DNA from 3 places in the Ruminococcus sp. SR1/5 genome. Region 2 is predicted to be linked to each of the others. Evidence: riboswitches for the same ligand, from Rfam matches in the RefSeq annotation. Region 2 holds a riboswitch; each other region holds the start of a gene.
What was found. Region 2 has a riboswitch for cobalamin ahead of CK1_RS09725 (ABC transporter substrate-binding protein). Riboswitches for the same ligand answer to the same signal wherever they lie in the genome.
Positions count from the first base shown of each region.

Region 1: it holds a riboswitch for cobalamin, as region 2 does, so the genes downstream of both, CK1_RS09070 (cysteine-rich small domain-containing protein) here and CK1_RS09725 (ABC transporter substrate-binding protein) in region 2, are expected to answer to the same signal.
Region 3: it holds a riboswitch for cobalamin, as region 2 does, so the genes downstream of both, CK1_RS04295 (leucine-rich repeat domain-containing protein) here and CK1_RS09725 (ABC transporter substrate-binding protein) in region 2, are expected to answer to the same signal.

Region 1 is NC_021014.1:1,771,512-1,779,658, reverse strand. It holds gene CK1_RS09080 (N-acetylmuramoyl-L-alanine amidase family protein) at 1-16, shown strand, start outside; gene CK1_RS09075 (C40 family peptidase) at 300-1,760, shown strand; cobalamin riboswitch at 1,992-2,161, shown strand; gene CK1_RS09070 (cysteine-rich small domain-containing protein) at 2,429-2,716, shown strand; gene CK1_RS09065 (phosphatase) at 2,824-3,540, opposite strand; gene CK1_RS09060 (glycyl radical protein) at 3,895-6,420, shown strand; gene CK1_RS09055 (glycyl-radical enzyme activating protein) at 6,432-7,223, shown strand; gene CK1_RS09050 (class II aldolase/adducin family protein) at 7,409-8,147, shown strand, end outside.
Region 2 is NC_021014.1:1,914,551-1,922,697, forward strand. It holds partial or broken gene CK1_RS09715 (ABC transporter ATP-binding protein) at 1-295, opposite strand, end outside; gene CK1_RS09720 (FecCD family ABC transporter permease) at 295-1,380, opposite strand; gene CK1_RS09725 (ABC transporter substrate-binding protein) at 1,395-2,489, opposite strand; cobalamin riboswitch at 2,591-2,881, opposite strand; partial or broken gene pcrA (DNA helicase PcrA) at 2,983-5,225, opposite strand; gene CK1_RS09735 (DUF1836 domain-containing protein) at 5,371-5,991, shown strand; gene CK1_RS09740 (YerC/YecD family TrpR-related protein) at 6,121-6,438, opposite strand; gene CK1_RS09745 (YesL family protein) at 6,678-7,367, shown strand; gene mnmL (tRNA modification radical SAM protein MnmL/YtqA) at 7,367-8,147, shown strand, end outside.
Region 3 is NC_021014.1:827,345-835,491, reverse strand. It holds gene CK1_RS04320 (prenyltransferase/squalene oxidase repeat-containing protein) at 1-672, opposite strand, end outside; gene CK1_RS04315 (sugar phosphate isomerase/epimerase family protein) at 718-1,461, opposite strand; gene CK1_RS04310 (ECF transporter S component) at 1,458-2,327, opposite strand; gene CK1_RS17970 (ABC transporter ATP-binding protein) at 2,294-2,974, opposite strand; gene CK1_RS17965 (energy-coupling factor ABC transporter ATP-binding protein) at 3,004-4,026, opposite strand; gene CK1_RS04300 (energy-coupling factor transporter transmembrane component T) at 4,032-4,778, opposite strand; gene CK1_RS04295 (leucine-rich repeat domain-containing protein) at 5,078-5,932, opposite strand; cobalamin riboswitch at 5,988-6,143, opposite strand; gene CK1_RS04290 (DUF4430 domain-containing protein) at 6,238-6,771, opposite strand; gene CK1_RS04285 (Ig-like domain-containing protein) at 6,846-8,147, opposite strand, start outside.

The sequences.
Region 1 (8,147 bases), 140 kb from region 2:
TGCAGATCTGTTCTGATCAGGATGTGCTGAAAGAAATTTGTATGTAACAAATAGCAATAAGAAACGTGAGAGGAGAACCTGAGATAACCCGGGTTCTCCTTTTTTAATGTCAAAATCATTAATAAATGTTACAAAGTTTTAAACTAATTAATAGAAATTCCTTGCAATCCAAATAACACTGTGTTAATATATAAAAAGATTGAAACAAGATATTGCAAAAGTGTTACAAAGAAAACCAACGAAGCGGATGGTCAGATCCGCTGTATTAAATTAGAATCAGATTGCGAGGGTGAACAGTCATGAAGAAAAGGATATTATGTCTGACACTGGCGCTCATCATCAGCGGAGCACAGGTAGTCAGCGTAAGCGCAACAAGAGAAGATGAGGCAGCACTTCAGCAGGAGATGGATGCGACCAACGAACAGCTGAATGCGACTTATTCCAGATTGGATGAGCTTTCCTCACAGAAGTCACAGATTGAAGGCGAGATTTCAACTCTTGATGCCAATCTTGTAAACGTGATGGTTTCGATCCAGACACTGGAGGGAGATATCTCCAATAAGGAAGCCGACATTGCATCTACACAGACCAACCTTGAGAAGGCCAAAAATGCCAAGCAGAAACAGTATGAGGCAATGAAGAAACGTATCCAGTATCTCTATGAGAAGGGTGGAGACGATGCATGGTTCCAGATGATGCTGAATGCAGAGAACCTGTCTGACCTTCTTACAAGAGCAGAGTACACACAGAAGACTTATGAGCAGGACCGTAAGAGTCTTGAAAAATATTCCAATACGATCCAGCAGGTGGCAAACCTGGAGGCACAGTACACACAGGAGAAGGCAGAGCTGGAGGGAATGAAGCAGGAATATGAGGCAGAGTCCCAGAACCTGCAGGCACAGCTGGATGAGAAGCGTGCCACATCCGCAGATTATGATAATGAGATCGCCTACGCACAGCAGCAGGCTACAGATTATGCAAACCTTCTTGCAGAGCAGACTGCAGAGCTTCAGAGATTAGAGGCTGAGCGTATTGCAGCAGAGGAAGAGGCAAGACGTCAGGCCGAGGCTGAAGCAGCAGCGAGAGCACAGGCTGAGGCAGAAGAGGAAGCAAGACGCCAGGCAGAGCAGGAAGCACAGCAGGATGAGGCGGACGAGAGCGAAGACGGACAGTACGATGAGGACGGCGACGTGATCGAGAATGCAGATGAGGATACTGCTGAAGATGACACCGAGGCTGTGGATGAAGATGCAGACAATGGTGAGAATGATGATGCGTCCGAGGATACTGAGAATACAGAGGATAATGCAGACGCAGATTACGATAACAGCACAGACGCATCTGAAGAAAGTGCAGAGGACACATCTAATGCAGAGGATACATCTTCAGACAGTGACAGTTCTTCTTACAGTAGCGGTTCAGGATCTTCTGTTGTGAATTATGCTACACAGTTTGTGGGAAATCCTTACGTATGGGGCGGAACAAGCCTTACCAATGGTGCAGACTGCTCCGGATTTGTACAGAGTGTCTATGCGAACTTCGGAGTCAGCCTTCCGAGAACCTCCTATGAGCAGCAGAATGCAGGTACAGAAGTATCCTACGCAGATGCACAGCCGGGAGATCTGATCTGCTATGGCGGACACGTGGCTATTTACATGGGTAATGGCCAGATCGTTCATGCATCGAACTCTCAGGACGGGATCAAGATCAGCAATGATGCTACATACAGAACAATTGTATCTGTAAGACGTCTTGTATAATAAAAACGTACAACAGAAAATAAAAATACAGCAGCCCGACAGCAGTTTGTCGGGCTGTTTTTAACGTCGGAAAAAATATTGAAAACCCATGGAACGGATTGAACAGCAATAAAATATGCTCAAAAATATATAAATATTGAAAACAGTATTGACATATAATTAACAGGATGTTATTATAATGTCAGTATAATTCCATATTGAACATAGCAAGTGCTGAGGATAGCTGACAGTTATATATTGATTATCAGAAGTCCACAGAAAAGGGAATCAGGTGTGAAACCTGAGCGATCCGGTCACTGTAACGGAGGAGCGAATCTCATAGTCCATTGTACGTATGTATGAGAAGGAGAGAGGAGTCATGATCCCGGAGCCAGGAAACCTGCTTGTTATGGCGAGGTTAAACTTCCGTGTAAAGTGTAACAACCATTTCAGGGACTCCGCACCCCTGGGACGTTGTCTACTTTTTTACGAGAGTAGGCATTTTTTTATGGAATGCGCCTGTTCATATGAATTATACATGATTAAATGGCAGGCGATACTACTCCGGATACATTCGTTCCCTCCGCGCACTCATGAACGGATTATATTTCTACCCCGGGGTGGCATCGCTACCTCTTTTTTATAGGAAAAAATTATGTGTGGTTATGTCAGGAGAGGAGAAAAGAGCCATGGAGAAACCATACTGGGAAGGCAAAGAATACTCTTACTTCAGCCACAAAAACTGTGAGTATTTTCCGTGCCATAAAGGAGCAGATCCGGAGAACTTCAATTGTCTGTTCTGCTATTGTCCTTTATATGCACTGGGAGATAAATGTGGTGGTAATTTCCGCTTTACGGAAAGCGGGATTAAAGACTGCACCGAATGCAAGCTTCCTCACAGAAGAGAAAATTTCGGATATGTTACAGGTAAATATAGCGAGCTTGCGGAAATTGTACGGAAGCAGCGGGAAAAATAAAAAACAGGCCAGTTCAGATACAGGAAAATGTATATTCCTGTGTTTGAACTGGCCTGTTTTGTTTGGAGTGGACAATATCTGTTATCTGTCGGAAAAGATACAGAAGATCATTCTCTGGTTTGGAGAAAAACCTTGAGTCTGGGAATCTGGTTGTTGAGGATCAGCTGTTCCGGAAACATGGCCTGATGAACAAACTCAGCAGCACAGGTAAAATCTCCGATATGCTCCGGGCCATGGCTGTCACTGGAAAGAAGCAGCGGCAGATCATATTTGCGGCAGCATCGAAGGATCTCGAAACAGTTTTCTCTTGTGTCGCCACGATAGCCATAAGGTGCAAGAGAAGCTTCGTTGATCTCAAAGATCGTGCCGGTTTCCCTGGCAGCCCTTGCAAGCGCATCATAATTAACCGGGTAATGAGTGTTATCACTATGTCCGAGGATCTTTACACAGGGGTTTTTCATTACATTGATAAAAGCTTCTGTGTTTTCGGCTCTGGTACCGCAGCGGTAATTCCAGGCATGCATGCTGGCAATGGCGTAATCAAGTTTACATAATGATTCCTGATCTAAATCTACCGTTCCGCTGCGGTCAAGGATATTCAGTTCAATTCCGTAGAGTAATTCTACACCGAAATGTTTTTTGGGAGAATAGGTAAGGCTGCGGAAATAGGAGGAAGTTCCGGCTGCCAGAGTGCCGGGACCGTGATCAGTGATCCCGAGAAGCCGGAGACCTTTCTCGGCAGCTGCGCGTGCCATGTTTGTGATGGTACATTCCGTGCCGTGACCACTGGCGATGGAGTGGGTATGCATATCAGAAAGATACATAAAAATACACCTCTTTTACTGTTTGAGAACATGTGACAGAGCGGAATACGAATGTCCGCTTTGCATAAATTTTTTCTGAAAAACAAATGAATTCCTATATAAATCCAAGTATGGCAGAGCAGAAAAACAAAGTCAATAGAGAAAAACATAAAAATACAAAAAACAAATAAAATCAACAGGGCGCAACCGATAAAAACCACAAAAACAGCTATAAACACATGTTGGATTTCGTTGACATCGAAGTAGGGGTAAGGTATAATAAAACTACATGAGCACATAGCCGGACAGGAGCGGTTCTGGAAGCGTAGAGGCAGACAGATCACCAGAAACAACCGGTTATGAGAAAGGAGAATCATGGAGAAATTTCATATAGCAGATGTTCCGAAAACAGACAGGATCACACATCTTGTAGATAATCTTTATGCAAAGATGCCGGTGATCGAATCTGCCAGAGCAAAACTGATCACAGAGTCTTACAAAGCAACAGAAGACGAGCCGATCATCACCCGCAGAGCCAAGGCATTTGCCCACATCCTGCACAACATTCCGATCATCATCCGTGATGAGGAGCTGATCGTCGGAAGCAGCACTTTGGCGCCGAGAGGATGTCAGACGTTTCCGGAGTATTCTTTCCAGTGGCTGGAAGATGAGCTGGATACAGTGGCTACCAGAACAGCCGATCCATTTTATATTGCGGAGGAAACCAAGGCGGAGCTCCGTGAGGTACATAAATACTGGAAAGGCAAGACTACCAGTGAGCTTGCAACCTCCTACATGGCACCGGAAGCGATTCTTGCCATTGACCACAATATTTTTACACCCGGAAACTATTTCTACAATGGTGTAGGACACGTAACCGTTAAATATGAAGAAGTTCTGGCGATCGGTTATGAAGGGATCATTGCCAAAGCTCAGAAGGAACTGGATGAGTGTAATGTAGGAGATGGTGATTACGCAAAGAAATCCCGTTTCCTGGAAGCAGTTATCATGAGCTGTCAGGCAGTTATCGACTATGCACATCGCTATGCCGAGCTCGCAGAGCAGATGGCATATCAGTGTCAGGATCCGACCAGAAAACAGGAACTCCTTCAGATCGCATCCAATTGTACACACGTACCGGCGAAGGGCGCCCGTAATTTCTATGAGGCGTGCCAGTCCTTCTGGTTTGTACAGCAGCTGATCCAGATGGAAAGCAGCGGACATTCTATTTCTCCGGGACGTTTTGACCAGTATATGTATCCATATTACAAGAGTGATATGGAGGCAGGCAATCTTACCAGAGAGTTTGCCCAGGAACTGATGGACTGCATATGGGTAAAATTAAACGACCTGAATAAATGCCGTGATGCTGCATCTGCAGAAGGCTTTGCAGGCTACAGCCTTTTCCAGAACCTGATCGCAGGTGGTCAGAACAAGGATGGCGAGGATGTGACCAATGATCTCTCCTTTATGTGCATCCAGGCGTCTATGCATGTGCACCTTCCGGCACCGTCTCTTTCTGTAAGAGTATGGAACGGATCACCACATGAATTCCTGATCAAGGCTGCAGAGCTTACAAGAACAGGAATCGGACTTCCGGCTTATTACAATGATGAGGTTATCATTCCTGCACTGCAGAACCGCGGCCTTTCTCTTGCAGATGCCAGAGAATATAACATCATCGGCTGTGTAGAACCGCAGAAGGCAGGTAAGACAGAGGGCTGGCATGACGCTGCATTCTTTAACATGTGCCGTCCGCTGGAGATGGTTTTCTCTAATGGTATGGACAAAGGGGTACAGATCAGTGTCCAGACCGGCGATGTCACAGAGATGAAGAGCTTCGATGAGTTCTATGATGCATATAAGAAACAGATGGAATATTTCATTTCCCTGCTTGTAAATGCTGATAATGCCATTGATGTGGCACATGCGGAGAGATGTCCGCTTCCATTCCTTTCCTGTATGGTGGATGACTGCCTGAAACGGGGCAAATCCGTTCAGGAAGGCGGAGCTGTTTATAACTTTACAGGTCCTCAGGGATTTGGTATTGCAAACATGGCAGATTCTCTGTATGCGATCCGCAAGCTTGTATATGAAGAAAAGAAGATGACCATGGAAGAGCTGAAGGAGGCTCTGGCATGGAACTATGGCAAGGGTATCGATGCACAGTCTGCAGCAGATATCACCACCATCGTTATGCAGAAGCTTCAGGAGAATGGCATCAGCGTAAATGAGCAGACCGCAACAGCTGTTATGACAGCAGCTCTCGGAACAGAGCCATCTCCTGAGAAAAAGGCAAGATTCGAAGAGATCCACAAGATGATCGAGGAGGTTCCGAAGTTTGGAAATGATATCCCGGATGTGGACTACTTTGCAAGGGATGTGGCTTATACTTACACAAGACCGCTTCAGAAATATATGAACCCAAGAGGCGGACATTATCAGGCAGGACTTTATCCTGTATCTGCAAACGTTCCGCTTGGCGGACAGACCGGTGCAACACCGGATGGCCGTTACGCACATACTCCGGTAGCAGATGGCGTTTCCCCGTCAGCCGGCAAGGATGTGAAGGGACCGACAGCTGCGGCAACTTCTGTATCCCGCCTGGATCATTTTATCGTATCCAACGGAACACTGTTTAATCAGAAATTCCATCCGTCAGCACTTGCAGGAAGAGAAGGACTGGAGAAATTCGTAGCACTGATCCGCGGATATTTTGATCAGAAGGGTATGCATATGCAGTTTAACGTTGTTGACAGAGAAACACTTCTGGATGCACAGAAGCATCCGGAGAAGTACAAACATCTGGTTGTACGTGTTGCAGGCTACAGCGCATTGTTCACTACACTTTCCAGATCTCTGCAGGACGATATCATCAGACGTACTGAGCAGGGCTTCTAAAGGAGTAACGAATGGACTATTTGGATACAAAGGGCAGGATCTTTGATGTTCAGAAATATTCAGTACACGATGGACCGGGTATCCGTACCATCGTGTTCCTGAAGGGCTGCGTTCTTCGCTGCCGCTGGTGCTGTAATCCGGAATCACAGGAATACCGGATCCAGAACATGAAGGTTCTGGGAGAAGATAAAGTGATCGGCCGCGACGTGACAGTTCGTGAGATGATCGAAGAGGTGGAAAAAGACCGTGCCTATTATTACCGTTCCGGAGGCGGGATCACCCTTTCCGGGGGGGAATGTATGTGCCAGGCGGACTTTTCCAGAGATCTTCTTCGCGCGGCAAAGGAGAGAGGAATCAACACAGCGGTAGAAAGTATGGCCTGTGCCCCATGGGAAAAGATCGAACAGGTACTTCCCTATCTGGATGTATATCTGATGGATATCAAGCATATGGATCAGGAAAAACATAAAGAATTCACAGGACGGGCCAACGGACTGATGCTGGAGAATGCAAGAAGGGTTGCGCTCTACGGAAAAACTAGACTGGTGATCCGCGTTCCGGTGATCCCCACATTTAATGATTCTGTGGAAGAGATCCAGGCGATCGCAAGATTTGCAGCATCCCTTCCGGGCGTAAACAAGATTCATCTTCTTCCGTACCACAGACTGGGGCAGGATAAATATGAAGGACTTGGCAGACCATATTTAATGGAAGGAATCCTTCCGCCTACAGTAGAACATATGCAGATGTTAAAGAATGCAGTGCATGCGGTATGCGGCCTGGACTGCCAGATCGGCGGCTGAGAGATACAGGATTACAGAAAAAAGATCCTTTACAAACAGAAAATATAAAAACAATAAAAACAACACAAAATACAACAAGAAACCAACATAAAACAACGGATTGTCCTTGACTTATTTTGTGGTATGGGGTAAAATGTTCTCAGAAACAAAATAGTGCAATCCAATGCTCAAGGAGGAAATTAAGCATGGTAAACGAGTTTGAAATCAAAAAACAGCTTTGTGACATCGGTAAGAGAATCTACAACCGTAACATGGTTGCAGCTAACGACGGAAACTTTTCTGTTAAGATAGCTGAGAATGAATATCTTTGCACACCAACTGGTGTATCCAAAGGATTCATGACACCAGAGTTCATCTGTAAAGTAGATGGCAAGGGTAATGTGATCCAGGCTAACCCGGGATTCAAACCATCATCTGAGATCAAGATGCATATGAGAGTATATGAGAAGAGACCGGACGTAGGATCTGTTGTACATGCTCATCCAATCTATGCTACATCTTTCGCAATCGCAGGTATCCCGCTTACACAGCCGATCATGCCTGAGGCAGTTATCGCTCTTGGATGTGTTCCGATCGCTGAGTACGGCACACCTTCCACAATGGAGATTCCGGACAACCTTGAGAAATACCTTCCATACTTCGATGCAGTACTTCTTGAGAACCACGGAGCACTTACATGGAGCACAGACCTTAACGCTGCATATATGAAGATGGAGTCTGTAGAGTTCTATGCACAGCTTCTGTATCAGACCAAGCTCCTTGGCGGACCGAAGGAATTCGACAAAGAGAACATCGAGAAGCTCTATGCGATCCGTCGTAAATTCGGTATGCCTGGAAAACATCCGGCAAGCCTCTGCCTGAACAAAGACGGCAAGAACTGCCACAACTGCGGCGGTGCATGCCACAGCGAGGACTACAAACAGT
Region 2 (8,147 bases):
ATAAGAACCACCTCGCGGACCGTAAAATCAAAATTATAATAATTGTGCTGTGCCACCACGGCCATTTTTTCGCAGAACTTCGAACACTCATGGAATGAAGCTCCTCGCCGTCCAGATACACGGCTCCTGCGTCTGGTTTCAGAATACGGTAAATGCATTTCAGCAAAGTGGATTTTCCGCTTCCGTTTGGTCCGATGATTCCTACCAGTTCCTTATCCTGGGATTCCATGGAGATTCCCTTCAGGATCTGTCTGGCGTGAAAGCCAACCTGAATATTTTCTGTGGTGATCTTCATTACCGGGCACCTCCGAATCCATAGGATTTCCGCACAAGCAGATAAATAAAGCAGGGAGCACCGATAATGGATACCAGCACACCGATGGGCATCTCGGAATTTTTAAGGATCACACGACATGCCACATCGCACCAGATCAGAAACGATGCACCAAGAAGCGCACTTAAGGGGAGCAGTTTTCTGTGATCTGTTCCAAAAAGGATCCGGACCACATGAGGGATCACCAGTCCCACAAATCCGATCACACCGGCACAGTACACGGCAAATCCGATCATAACAGAAGCAACGATCAGATAAAAAGTCCGCAGTCTGTGCAGATCTGTTCCAAGGGTAATGGATACGTCATCTCCCAGAAGCATCAGATTCAGGTTCCGGTACTGCGTCCAGAAAACAGCCACGCACACCAGCGTGACCGGAAGCATTACACCCACTCTGGTCCAGCTTGCTCCGGCAAGACTTCCCATGCTCCACTTCATAACTTCTGTTGCCGCATTTTTGTCATTGGTAATATAAATGACAAAATTGGAAAAAGCAGAACAGACTGCGCTGACCGCCATTCCCGCAAGGATCAGTTTTGCGGAAGTTGCCTTTCCACCCATGTTTGCAATGGCGATCACCGCAAAAGAAGTGATCATCGCGCCAATGAAAGCTGTGATTCCCACAGAGTTTCCACCAAGAAAGCTTCCGATTCCAAGCATGATGGCCAGTGTGGCACCCAGAGATGCACCAGATGAGATACCCAGCACATACGGGTCTGCCAGCGGGTTCTGCACGATAGCCTGCATCACCACGCCGCACACGGAAAGAGCCATTCCAACTGCCAGAGCCAGAAGGACTCTAGGCAGCCGGATCAGCCACACAACATCATGAACTGCGCCTTCCGCATAGGCGGACAGACTTTTTATATGAAACAATTTATAAGCGATAACGCTGTATACATCCTTCAGTGACAGATCCGCATTTCCAAAAGTGATGGCTGCAAGTATGGAAAAAATAAGGAATCCTGCAAGTCCGATGAGAACTGCCACATACATGGATGTTCTGAGCACCTTATCTTTTTTTCTCTGTGAAGCTGTTTCTTTCACTGCATTTTCTCCGATCAGTCAAGATTTACGTCCGGATATAATCCCTTTGCAAAAGTTTCGATTCCGTCCTGGGTACGTGTTGCACTTGCATACATCTCACTGAGCATGATCGGGTAAACACGTCCGTTCTTTACTGCGTCAAGGCTCTTCAGGGACTCATCATCCTGGATCACTGCAAGCTGGCTGTTCTTAACAGTTTCCGGATCATCTCCTGCATATGGCATGTAAACCACAAAGATCACGTCAGGGTTGGCTGCGATGATATCCTCTTTTCCAACGGTGGAAGCATCCGGGTTTGCAAGAGTTGCGCCTAACTGTGTTACCATATCTCCGCCAAGGCTCTTTACGCCATAGTTTGTGATGTCATCTCCAAGAGGCTCCAATACCATTACGCTTGGTTTGTCTTTTACATCTGCAGTTGCAGTAAGAGTTTTGTCGATCACTGCTTTTGCATCATCAACGATAGCCTGTGCTTTGTCCTGTACATCGAAGATCTTTCCGATATTTAAGATATCTGTGAATTCATTTTCCAGTGTTCTGTCGCCGTCCGGACGAGTATTGGTGTTGTAGTAGGTGTTGCAGCCTTTGTCGATCCAGTCTGTTACATTTCCCAGATTCTTATCAGAGAAAAGAGAGCTCCAGGATAAGATCATGTCCGGCTCCAGCATTGTTACAGTTTCAAGGGATGGGGTAAATTCGTCAAGATAATTTGTTTTTGAGAATGCTTCTTTGAGATCTTCCGGAACTTCATTATCAAGACCTGCGGTAGCTACCAGGTGGTCTTCCAGACCAAGTGCGAGCATAGTCTCAATGCTTCCCTGATATACAGCAAGGACTTTTTCCGGTGCTTTTTCATAAGTGGTTTCGATTTCGTTTCCATCGTAATCATAGGTTGTGATGGTCAGAGGATATTCTGTCTTGGTTGCCTCTGCGGAAGAATCTTCGATGTCTGCAGACTCTGTACTGTCTTCTGCTGCCGGCTGGTTGTCTTCCTTGATGGTCTCGGAGTCTGCTCTCTCTGCGGCATAAACAGCCGGAGCTGCTGATACGGTCATTGCCGCTGCCATTACCATTGCCATGATTCTTGTGGATACATACTTGTTTTTCATTTCCTCTCTTTTCGCCTGTTTTATCTCCTGTTGCCTATGGGTAACCGAAAAGATGGGGCTTCATAAAATCTGCACGGAACACTTTGTACGGAAGCTCCCACTTACATACTGTCAAGCAGGTTTCCTGACTTACAGACTCAGAAAAAACTCCGCAAAATAAAAACTGATACACCATTCATCTTTTAGCCGATCATGAATGATGTATCAGAATTTTCTCCAGAATCTCTCTGACATCGGGATTTCGCCTTCTCACATGAGTTTCTGCAATGGCATGTGAAATCCCTTCTTCTGTATACAGTGGCCGCAACCGCTCAGGCTTTTTACCCGATTCCCTCCTCACAGTATCCGGCAGCATATGTGCCGGTGATACTGTTCACTTCACAGCAATTCAATTACGCTGATACTGATTCTAACATACCGGTTTTCCAATTACAACCTTGAGGCCGGATTTTTACAGTTTTTTGCAGAAATAGTCTGCCCGGAGAGATCCCTCTCAGATCTTTTTCAGCTTGGCAAAACCGGCGAACATTTTTTCACGCCGACTTTGTCAAAGTCTACCGTCACTTCGTAGTCTCTGCCGCCGTCTGCGATATTTTTTACGATACCGACTCCGAATTTCACATGACGGACCGTGTCTCCCTCACCATAGTCCAGGCTGTCCGCCTTCTTCACTGTGAAATCTTTTTTCTGCAGGGTGCTCTTTGCCTGGAAATTCATTTTCATCTGGGCATAGGCGCTTTTCGGAGATACGATATCATCTACTCTGGGCTTTTTCTCCTGAATGGTATGTCCAAGATCTACCAGCTCCCGTGGAACCTCCCTTACAAAACGTGACACACGGTTATACTGAGTCTCCCCACGGATCATCCGCTGTTTTGCACAGGTTAAAGTCAGTTCCTTCATGGCACGGGTGATCCCCACATAACAGAGCCTTCGCTCCTCCTCGATATCCGACGGATCACCGGACCAGATGGAAGCATATCCCGGAAAAACACCGTCCTCCATTCCCACGATAAATACATTTGGGAACTCCAGTCCCTTGGCACTGTGAAGAGTCATCAGCAGCACATAATCCTGATCCGGATCAACAGAATCGATATCTGCCACCAGTGCGATCTCCTCCAGAAATGCAGAAAGTGTTGCCGGCTGTCCGGCCTCCTCCATGGCTTCCTGGAAGGATTCTGTCTTGGAGATCAGCTCGTCGATATTTTCGATCCTCGCCTGAGCCTCCTCCGTTTTCTCTGCCTCCAGTTCCTTCACATAACCGGTAAGTTCAATGACCTCTTCCAGGGTTTCACGGACTGTATAGGCCTCTGCCTTACTTTTCAGTCCTTGGATAAAGGATACAAAATCATTGATCTTTCCTGCTGCCCTGCCAATGGACGGTACTTCCTCCACCACGCGGAGCGCATCGTAAAAGCTCAGGTTCATCATATCCGCATAGTCCTGGACGCGGCCGATGCTGGTGAGTCCGATCCCTCTTTTTGGCACATTTAAGATCCTACGCACAGCCAGATCATCACTGGCATTGTCAATGGTCTTTAGATAGCTTAACAGATCCTTGATCTCTTTGCGGGCATAAAAATTCACGCCGCCGACAATCTTATAAGGAACATTTGCCAGGAGGAATTTCTCCTCAAAGAGACGTGACTGGGCATTGGTCCGATAAAGTACTGCACAGTCCTTGTACTGGAATTTCCCGTTGCGGCGCCCCTGGATGATCTCTCCTGCAACATACTCCGCTTCCTCAAATCCGTTGTTGAACTGACGGAAATGTACTTTATCGCCCTCTTCATTTTCTGTCCAGAGGCGTTTTTCCTTACGCTCTGTGTTGTTGACGATCACCTCATTGGCTGCATTGAGGATGTTCTGGGTAGAACGGTAATTCTGTTCCAGGCGCACCACCTTAGCCTCAGGAAAAACCTTCTCAAATCCTAAGATGTTCCCGATATTTGCTCCACGAAAACGATAGATGGACTGATCATCATCACCAACCACACAGAGATTCTTGTATTTCTCAGCAAGAAGACTTACGAATTTAAACTGGGCAGTATTGGTATCCTGATACTCATCCACCATAATATATTTGAAACGTTCCTGATAATAGTCCAGGATATCCGGATTATGCTGAAAAAGCTCCACAGTCTTCACGATCAGGTCATCAAAATCCAGCGCATTGTTTCCCCTGAGGATAGACTGATATTCCTTATACATACCGGCAATCTTCCGTGCATCCGGATCGCCGCCTGCATTCAGCTCCATCTCTTCCGGTGTGATCAGTTCATCCTTGGCATGGGAAATCTCAGCAAGAACGCCTCGTTCCTTGTAAATCTTGGTATTGATATCAAACTTCCGGAAGATTTCCTTCATGACTGTTTTTTGGTCGTCGGCATCATAGATGGTAAAATTACTGCCAAAGCCCAGCACCTCAATATGTCTGCGCAGAATCCTCACGCAGGCGGAATGGAAGGTGGAGACCCATACGCTCTCCGCACCCATTCCCGCAATTTTATTCACACGTTCCCGCATCTCACTGGCGGCCTTGTTGGTAAAGGTGATCGCCAGGATATTCCATGGGTTTACACCCTTTTCTTCCATTAAATAGGCGATCCTGTGGGTCAGCACTCTTGTTTTTCCGGAACCGGCTCCTGCAAGGATCAGAAGTGGTCCCTCTGTATGTACGGCAGCTTCCCGCTGCATAGGATTCAATGTGTCCAAAGCATCATGTATACTCATTTTGATCTCCATTTCTTTTTCCATATGAACAGTATCTTTATATACTATCATGACTTTACTTTCCGGTAAACCCACCTCTCTGAAAAAAAGTTTCTTTACAAGTAGTATTTAAAACTATATAATAAGGAGCAGAGGTGATAATGCGATGACAGAAAACGAAAAAGAAATGATGAACAGCATTTTTGCAAAAATTGCTGAGCTTGATTATATAAAACCCGATGAAATTCCCAATATTGCTCTTTACATGGATCAGGTCACAACCTTTATGGAAGATAATCTCGCTTCCACCAAGCGTCATCATGATGACAAGATCCTGACCAAGACCATGATCAACAATTACGCAAAGAACAAGCTCCTTCCCCCGCCGGAAAAGAAGCGCTATTCCCGGGAGCATCTGCTGATGCTGATCTTTATCTACTATTTTAAGAATATCCTCTCCATCAGTGATATCCAGACCCTTCTGGGACCGATCACCGAGAAATACTTCAAGTCCGTTACAGAAAAGGACATGACTTACATCTACCAGGAGGTTTTCAGTATGGAGCAGTCACAGATCCGTTACCTGGAAAAGGATCTTATGCGCCGTTTCAAAAGTGCCGGAGAAATTTTTGAGGACGCCGACCCGGAGGATAAGGAATTCCTTCACCAGTTTTCCTTTATCTGTCTTCTTAGCTTCGACGTATACATGAAAAAAATGATCATCGAAAACATGATCGACCACATGAATTCCTCAAAAGATACGGATTCCTCAAAAAAAGACAAATAATATCCGGAGCTCACATCCGGTCATAAACGTGCGTCGCCGGGCGCACCGAAAAAAAGAGACAGACGCACGATCGCCTGTCTCTTTTTCGTTACAGCATTATCCGTTATCATCACGGTATGGACGTAAGCCTTATTCTGCTTCGCCGCCCTGCTCCCCGTTATCCTTCTTCATACGTGCAAATACCATCTCATAACCATCATTTCCATAGTTCAGGGAACGGTTCACACGGCTGATCGTAGCTGTGGAAGCTCCTGTTTTCTCGGAAATATCAAGGTATGTACGCTTATCAGTAAGCATCTTGGCTACCTCGAAGCGCTGAGATAAAGAAAGCAGCTCATTGATGGTGCACACATCCTCAAAAAATGTATAACACTCTTCCTTATCCTTCAGGCACAGGATCGCTTCAAAAAGATGATCCACAGCCTCCGTCCTGATTTTTTTGCTCATTGTTACGCTCCTTTAAAATACATAAATTTCGTCTAATACAATACTGATATTTTAACACTCTAAATCGTGATAAGCAAGCCTTTTAAGGAAATTTAATAAACTATTTCGCTATTTTGTCTTTCTATAGCGGACACATGATTTTCCCATTTCCACTGCCCCGGAAAACATTTGGGATTTGCTTTTTCTGCTGTGATTGGGTATACTTAAAATAATATCCAAAAGAAAAGGAGACTTATCAAATGAATCGTTTTTTCAACATGGACAACAAATTCTTCGTGTTCATGGGACGCGTAGCAGACCTGCTTCTTCTGAATTTTCTGTGCATCCTCTGCTGCATTCCGGTTGTCACCGCAGGCGCCTCCATAACAGCTCTCTACTATGTCACACTAAAGATGGCAAGAGACGAGGAATCCTATATTGCCCGCAGCTTTTTCCACTCCTTCAAACAGAACTTCAAACAGGCGACCATCATCAATATCATCATGCTCCTCACCGCTGCTGTTCTGTTTATCGATCTTCGGATCGCCAGAGCCGGAAGCGGAGCTATGTACAAAGGACTTTTCAGTCTGTTCATTGCATTTGCACTGATCTATGCGATGATCCTTCTGTACATTTATCCGATCCTTTCCAAATTTTTTAATTCCGTCAAGAATACCTTTGTAAATGCATTCCTGATGTCCGTCCGCCATCTTCCGCTGACACTTTTGATGCTTGTGATCTCTGCGTCCCCACTCCTACTGATGTGGCTTTTTGCTTATGTGAGCTACGCACGGTTTACATCCATCCTGATCATGCTTTTTATTCTGATGGGATTTTCCACGCTGGCGTACTGGAAATCAAAGATCTTTGTAAAGATCTTCGATAACTATATACCGAAAGATGAAAACGAAGAAAACGGCGAAGAGAAAAACGAACCGAAAGAGGCATAATGAAGCGCTGGAACGACAAGCCTTATCACTCTCTGGACTATATGCTCCGGGAACGGTACGGCGAAAAGGTCTACCGGGTTGCATTAAACGGCGGCATGTCCTGTCCCAACCGTGACGGCACCCTGGGCAAAAAAGGCTGCATCTTCTGCAGCCAGGGCGGAAGCGGAGATTTTGCAGCAAACGCCGCTCTTTCCATTACAGAGCAGATCAACACACAGATTAAAAGTCTCTCTTCCAAACGCCCGATTCATAAATATATCGCCTATTTTCAGGCATATACAAACACATACGCTCCTGTGGAACACCTGCGTAAGATCTTCACAGAAGCCATCTCCCATCCGGATATCGTGGCACTGTCCATTGGTACCAGACCGGACTGTCTGGGAGATGATGTACTGGATCTTCTTTATTCCCTGAACCAGATCAAACCGGTGTGGGTGGAGCTGGGACTCCAGACTATCCATGAAGATACCGCCAGATATATACGGCGCGGCTATCCACTGTCCTGTTTTGATACCGCAGTAAAAAATCTCCGCGCAGGCGGCATCGAAGTGATCGTCCACACCATCCTGGGGCTTCCCGGCGAAAGCCGGAAGGATATCCTGGAAACAATGGCTTATCTGAACGCCATGGATATCCAGGGGATCAAGCTGCAGCTTCTTCATGTACTGCGTGGTACAGATCTTGCCGCTGATCATGAAGCCGGTCTTTTCCGCACTTATGAACGGGACGAGTATCTGAACCTTGTCATTGACTGTCTGGAACATCTCAGACCGGATA
Region 3 (8,147 bases), 1.1 Mb from region 2:
CTTTGCGCCAAATGCGGTATAACCGCCATCATCGTCCTGTATCTCTGCCAGAAATTCCACACCCTTGTCAATGACTTCCTTTACATCTTCTTCATCCTGGTATGGTTCCAGGCTCTGCAGTGTCATGGCGGTCAGATCCACATCCCCGTCTTTGGCGTTATCATCCAGGGAAAATCCGCCATCTGCTTTTTCCCGTTCCAATATGTAATCCAGATATTTCTGTTCTAGTTCCCCGTCTTTATTGGCATCCGGGTCATCGGCATTTAAGGCGATCAGTGCATAAATGGCACCGTTTAATCCCTGGGAGACCACTGCATCAAAATCTTCCAGCGGCTTTTCAATATCGTAACCGCCAATATCTGTCGGATCTTTCCCTATGGATTTCAGGGCCATGACTGCCCTGGAATACTCGGTATAACGGTTATCGCTGAGCACGCCTTCCTGGTCTTTGACACGTTTTTCAAGATTGGCCCGGTATTTTTCAAAATAGTTTTCATCTACCGTTTCTCCTGAACGGGCAAGTGCGATCACTGTCCATTCCCCACCCAGGGTATCTGATGCCGGTGAAGTTACGGTTTCCTGTTCATAAGCAGCTGTCTTTTTCAGTGCATCTTCCAGCTTTGGGGTTCCGCCCCCGCAGCCTGTCAAAAGCCCCGCTGTGGTAACTAACACCAGAAACTGGCATGTCCGTTTTTTAATCTGTTCATAATTTCCCCCTCATTTTTCGTTTATCTGTTTTATGCAAAGAATCACATCTTCTTTATTGGAACATTCTATCGTCCAGGTCCGTTCCTTTGTGCAGGGAAGAAGTTTTAAAACCTTTTCCCATGGAATTGTGCCCTTTCCTAAGCCCAAATGGGAATCCCTGTCCCCTGCGTTGTCATGGATATGTACATGTCCGACACATGGAGCAAGTTCCTTCGCCCATTCGAGGACAGAAATTTCCGAATAGCAGTGTGCATGCCCCATATCCAGACACAGCTTAAAGTTTGGATAATCCACGAGCCTGTATACATCCAAAAGAAGCCGCCAGTCTTCATCCAGGACATTTTCCATGACGATCTCAGGGCCTTCCCTGTCTTTCAAAAACTCCTGGAAAAACCGGCCTGTCTGTTCCGCCCATCCTTCCCGGAAATATACCGTAGGGATCATCCCGGAATGATATACGATCTTTTTTGCTCCAAGGCGAATTCCTGCCTGGTAACACTGGTCAAACCGTTCCATGGTCACTTTCCTTATCCGACTGTCAAAAGATGCCGGGTTTAAGTCCAGAAATGGCCCATGCAGGGTAAGCGGTGGATTTCCCATCTGCTCCAGTCTTTTTTGATACTGTTCCATTTTTCTTTCCAGCTGGTCCAGATTGTCAGATATGGAAAACTCGATACTTTCCACACCGGCTCCATACTGACCGCAGATTTCTTTCATATCTTCATCACAAAGCAAATGGCTGACATAGATCAAAGCATTTCCTCTTTCCCGGACTCAATCAGCCCGTATTTTTTCTTAATGCGTTCCAGTTTTTCAAGAAGCGGCCTGCTCAAAAACCATAAAAAGATCACGGTTGACAGTGCATGCACCAGGTCCACCGGGATTCCTGAAATATAGAAAGCAACCAGGCTGGCCGGTGTGATATACCCATAAGACATCAGGATGCTTGCCGGGTTCATGATCCCGCCGTAGATCAGGACCACACTTAAAAATCCATAAATGCAAAGGTCCCGTTTCCTTGCTTTTAAGATTCCTTTCTGGTAAAGGATTCCTGCAAGGAAGCCAATGATGCCAAAAGAAAACATCTGCCATGGTGTCCAGGGACCCTGTCCCATAAACATGTTGGATAACATCATGATTAGACAGCCAACAAGAAAACCTGCCTCGCCTCCGAAAGACACACCGGTAAGGATCACAATAGCAGCTACCGGTTTGAAACTGGGTACCATAAAGAAGGCTGCCCTCCCTGCAACACCAATCGCTGCAAGGACAGAGATCACCATGATTTCCCGTGCTTTTGGTTTGCGTCCTTCAAACATCATAAAAAACGGGAGCATTGCAGCCACGATCACAATCAGGCTGCATATCAGATATTTCCTTCCATGGAAAAACCGGACTGACAGATACAAAAGCAGTGGTACGACCAAAAGCATCAGAGCAAGAGCAAACCAGGTCCTCCGGTTCACTTTCCCCTTCTTTTCCATCTGCCGGATGATCATCCCATCGGAGGGAAGGGTATATTCTTCCAGGTCTTCTGCCGGTTCCTCTTCCTGTGTTTCATTTGGGATGTCTTCCCAGAATTCATCTATAAACTGGTCCAGTTGCTGCTCTGTAAGCACGTAACCACATCCTTTCCGGTCACAGCTTCCGGAAACAAATGCCTTGCCATCCGGTTTGCTGCAGTTGTGTAGAAATTATTTCCGGCAAAAAACTCCCGGGTATCCTGGCTGGTAACGATGTTTCCCTCAAAAAACAGGCCTACCCTGTCCGCGTATTCTGCAACAAATTCCACGTCATGGGAGATCATAAAGATCGTCAGGCCATGCTGTTTCAGCCGGGTTAAGATCTTTCCAATCTCTTCTTTATATTCTGCATCCATTCCCTTCGTAGGTTCATCCATCAGGAGAATCCTCGGACGAAGCAAAAGGACTTTGGCAAGTGCCAGCCTCTGCTGTTCCCCACCACTCAGATCATAAGGATGTCTTTCCAGAAGCCCTTCCAGCCTGGTAAGGCTTACGATCCCTTCTATGGCCTTTTCTTTTTTCATGTGAATCTGATATTCCGAAGACATTTTTTCTCTCCTGCCCCCGATCACAGAATACAAATCTTCCAGGACTGTTTTCTTTAAGAAAATGCTCTGTGGGTTCTGCGGCATGACTCCCAAAAGCCCGCAATACAGATCCCGGTCTTTATACGAACGGATATCCCGCCCTTCCAGAAGGATCTTCCCGCGATATGGACATCGCACCCGGCTTAAAAGAGACAGCGTAGTGCTCTTTCCCGTACCGTTTCCACCTACCAGTGCATAGAACTCTCCTTTTTTACCTCCAGGGAAAGATCCCGGACAACATCCGGGCTGTCCTTTTCATACCGGAACCAGACATCTTTCGCCTGAATGGACAATTCTTTCTTCGAACTATCTGTTTTTGTGTATCTGACTTTTTCAGTGCTTTCGCTCTTTCGCTGACTATCCGAAGCAATTCCTTTTTCGTTACAGTAACGGGAGAGCCACTGTCTTCCCTCACTGACTGTCAGCGGACAGGTTGCCTGACTGTCTGTCTCACCATAGATCTGCATAGGAATCGGCATGGAAAGAAACATGCCATGTTTTTGTTCCTTTAATTTTACCCCGATTTCCCTGGGAGTTCCTTCCAGATAAACATTCCCCTTATCCATGACAAATACCCTATCCGCATAAGGGATGATATCCTGAAGCCGGTGTTCCGTAAGGAGCACCGTTGTTCCAATATCACGGTTAATCTTTTTTACGGTTTCCAGAAAATCAGAGGCAGCGATGGGGTCCAGCTGAGACGTAGGCTCATCCAGTATTAAAAGGGATGGATGCATTGCCATGATCGCAGCCAGGTTTAAGATCTGCTTCTGCCCTCCTGACAGCTCTGAGATATTTTTATAAAACCACTGATGGATGCCAAAATAGCTGGCCATCTCCGCAACCCGCAGCCGGATAGTCGCATTGTCATATCCCAGGCTTTCCAATCCAAAGGAAAGCTCATGCCAGACTTTATCCGTTACGATCTGATTATCCGGGTTCTGCATGACAAAACCGATCTCCTGGCTCTGTGTCCGGTGATCGATCCCCGAAAGCGGCATCCCCCGGTAAAAGATTTCTCCCTCTGACTTTCCAACCGGGACCAGCACGGTTTTTAACTGGCGCAACAGTGTGCTTTTGCCACATCCGCTCCGTCCGCAGATCACATTTAACGTTCCTTCTTCTATTTTCAGATTCGCATGGTCCAGAACCTTCCTGGAACATTCCGGGTATGCGAAGCTAAACTCCTTTACTTCTACAAGATTCATAATCATTATCCTTCCTGTTCCAGAGTTTCGTAGATTTTTTTGTAAGTCATGTCCAGATCTGTTTCACAATGCTTCCGGCTTCCGGCAAAACGGATAGTCTCCGTCACATCCAGGATCACCGGAAGGAAACAAAAACATGCAAAGCAGATATATGTAAGCATTGCTTCAACTACTGGAACAGATACCGGAGCCTGATGCCCCTGAATGGTAAAACCAGCAAGTAAAATACGGGGATCATAACTTGCATAAGAAGCCCCATTCATACAGCCAGTGGCAAATACAAGGAATAAAGCTGCCATCACTGCCAGAAGCCCCTTATCCTTCTTCGTAAACTTGTAAATGGAAAAAGCAGTCCTTCCTTTTAATCCATATCCCCTGCTCCGCATGGAATCCGAAGTCTCTATGGCATTTTCCAAAGCCCATGTGACCAGTATCGACAGCATATTAAATCCCGCACGGATGCGGTTAAAAAGACTGCCCTCTGAAACATCCCTTCCCATGGATTTCTGACCGTTCCGGATCACTTTCAGCTGCCCCGTAAATCTGGGGACAAAGCGAAGTGCCATGGAAAGGATCAGAGAAAGGGCCGGTATCAGCCTTCCAAACAGGTAAATAAATTTATCACTTGTCATAACTTTATTATAACAGGAAAACCACTGGATCACTACGAACATGACCGCTCCAAGGACTACTCCATAGACTAAGGCCTCCAAAGTGATCCAGTTTCCACTGCTTTCTACATAATATAGCATCGTGACCCCATAATGATTGAAAAGTGGATTCAGAAGAGCCACGATCAAAAGACTGGGAAGGGTAAAGAGAAAGCTTTGCCTAAGTGTCCTTTTTCCTCCAAGCAGAAAGACGGAATAAGACAAAGCACCCGCATAAGAAATGCAGATAAAGACGGGATGCTGATTAAACATAGTAAATAACAGTACTACAGCAAAATAAAAAAAATTCAAAAATGGATGGCATGTGGAAAAAGCATCAATGATGGATTGATCCGCAGGCTGTCTGTTTCTTTTCTCGGTCTTATTTGTTGATAACACGTTTAAATGTACTCCCTCTTTAATCCCTGCTCTTCACAGTACAAATCCACTTTGCTTCCCTTTTTGCAACGTATCGTGCAGTTTTTGTTCACGATCTTTGAGCCAATATGCTCAGGATCATGATGTATCTCCAGATATTCCAGCCGGTTGCATCCATGAAAGACTTCCTCTCCAAGATACATGATATTTTCCGGAATATATACCTCTTTCAATTTCTTACATCCGAAAAAGGCCCTCTGATCTAATTTTTTAATTTCTTTTGGTAAGACTATGGTTTCAAAGCCACAGAAGTAAAAGGCTTCCATACCAATTTCTTCCAGTGTATCCGGCAGCGTGATCTCCTTTAATTCCTTACAGCGGTAAAAAGCTCTTCTTCCTATACTCTTTAAATGCTCCGGGAATACCACTTTACTTAACTGCGTGCAGGAATGAAAACAGCACTCCGGAATCCTGCGGCATTCTGAACTGGTTTCAAATGCTACCTTTTTAAGGGCTGTGCATCCTTTATAACTATAATCTCCTAAAATTTCCAAAGATGCCGGAAATGTTACTTCTCTGAGAGAATGATTTTCCGAAAAAGCACTCTCTTTGATTTCTTTAACGGTCTGTGGGAATACAACGGGCTTACGGAGCTGGCAGCTTGCAAAAGCTTCCTTTCCTATGATTCTGCAGCCGGATGGCAGGATTATCTCTTTTATTTTCCCGTTGCCCTTATAACAGCAATCATCAATATAAATATATTTTTCAGGAATTGCTGCTACCTGTTTGTTTCTTTGCATACTGGCAAGCTGTGCCGTAAATGTACGATGATCAAATCGCAGTATACTCCATGTTGCTTTATCATTTTGTGAGCGCATATGATCTCCTTTCCAACGTTCGGATCATACAAACTGTATATCTTTTACATGTTTGTATTCTTTGCCTGACGTGTTGGATATACTGGCTCAAAATGTTTTCATAAGGCGTTTTTCATTCGATACATTTCACACAGGGAAAAGCAGCTCCGGAATCGCACCGGATTTCCTTAAATCGGCTGCCATCAGCCGAACCACGCTCGATTTTTTTGTTATTCTAATTATAACGATACGCCTTATTTCTGTCAATGTTCGCCAATGTTTCTGGTCTTTATCTCATACCAGTTTAACTATTTTTCACAATTTCTTTACTTCTTATCTTTGTATGGGTTTCCAACATCACTTCCAAGATTGCAGGTATACTTCCATTCAATCTTATCCCCATCTTTGGGCTTATAACTGGAAGCCCCATAATTCGGGAACTCTCCATTTACACTGTACATCCAGCCAGAATTTTTTCCGCAGTCAAATTCATAAAGCTGATTGATGCCTTCCACATAATAGCTTTTATATAACGGGGTATATTTGGAAGAGAGCTGGATGTTTTTTTCCCCACAGATCTTTTTTAAGATGTCAAATACGGTATCGCCCGTAGTAAATTTAACTTCCATTTCCGGAAGTATCCAGCCGTCTTCCGGGACAAATTCTTTTTTGGTTTCTTTTAGATCACCGATATTGTCAAGGATCGTCTGGCAGTCTATCGAAATGGTACAGGCAGCAGGTTTTCCGGAATCCCCTTTTCCGATTCCACAGCCCGTAAGGAGACAGCTCCACAAAAGCATAAAACAGCTGATTCCTATTACCCCGATCCGTTTCCAATATATTTTTTTCAGTTGCTTCATAATTATCCTCTATCGGATGAAAAGGTACCAAAAACACTATTTGATTTTTGATACCTTTTACACCCTTACTCTGTTTACTTAACTGTAATTTTTATCTTTTTAGTCACCTTTCCAGATTTAACTGTGATGGTAACGGTTCCTTTTCTCCGGCCTTTAACCACGCCCTTCGAGCTGACTGTTGCAATCTTCTTGTTGGAAGAACGGTAGGTCACTTTCTCCTGGGAAGTGATCGGGCTGACCACTGGTTTTAAAGTAACACTCTTTCCTTTCTTGATGGTCAGTTTTTTCTTGAGGCCGCTGATCTTCGTAGTCTTTACCTTTGCAGTCTGGACTTTTACTTTCAGAGTCGCTTTCTTTCCACTCTTTAAGGTAACGGTGATCTTTGCCGTTCCTGTTTTGGTTCCGGCTTTGATCTTTCCTTTCTTATCAACGGTCACGATCTTTTTGTTGCTGGAAACCCAGGACTTTATGGAATCTCCATATGCCATGGAAACCTTCACCTTTGTGGTGGCCTGTTTCCGCTTCAGGGTAATGGAGGATACGTTCAGTTTTATAGTTGCCTTTAATTTGCTTCCATAATTCCGTGTCTGTTTTTTACCGCAGAGGGAACAGGTTCCTTCCTGCTTCGCCGGACGGAATACCGTAGCTTTTGCCGTAGTTTTCCAGGTGTATTTATGCGTATGTGCAATTACAGGAATAGTTTCCGTCTTTTCGTATCCGCAGACCTGGCAGGTATATCTCATCAGTCCGGTTGTCTTATAAGTAGCAGCCTTGATCTGCTTTCCTTTTCCATAGGAATGCTTCTGGTAACCACCCTTTTTCGTGTTATCCGTGATGTCACATTTTCCATACATGGCAACACACTCATGCCAGTGGGCATCCTTATCAAAATTCCATTTGCTGTCCCATACATGGTCATGCTCCAGGGTATAATCATCCGTATAATGGAATACGATCTCATCCCCGTCTTCCAGGTACTGCTCTTTTACTCCAAGATCTGGGTGGATTCCATTTAAAGTATACATCCAGCCGGAGTTCTGTCCATTGGAAAATTCTGCAAGCTCCTGACCATCCTTCGTGATTCCGGCAATGTAGGTCTCATCCCTCAATGTACGACAGCTCATTCCATTTTTGGACAGCACTTCTTTTAAGAGTTCCAGGACGTTGGCATTTCCATCGATCGTGTAATCTTTTGCTGCGATCCAGGTATCCAGATTTCCTTTTCGCAGGGTGTGTTCCTGATCCTCCTTTGCACTGCCATGAACAGAGTCTCCGAGAAGCGTAAAGCTTACCGTGATCGTACCGGCATCTTTTTTCAATACCTTAACGGTCAGTTCCACGAATGCTTCCTTATAGGAAATTTTCAGTTTCTGTTC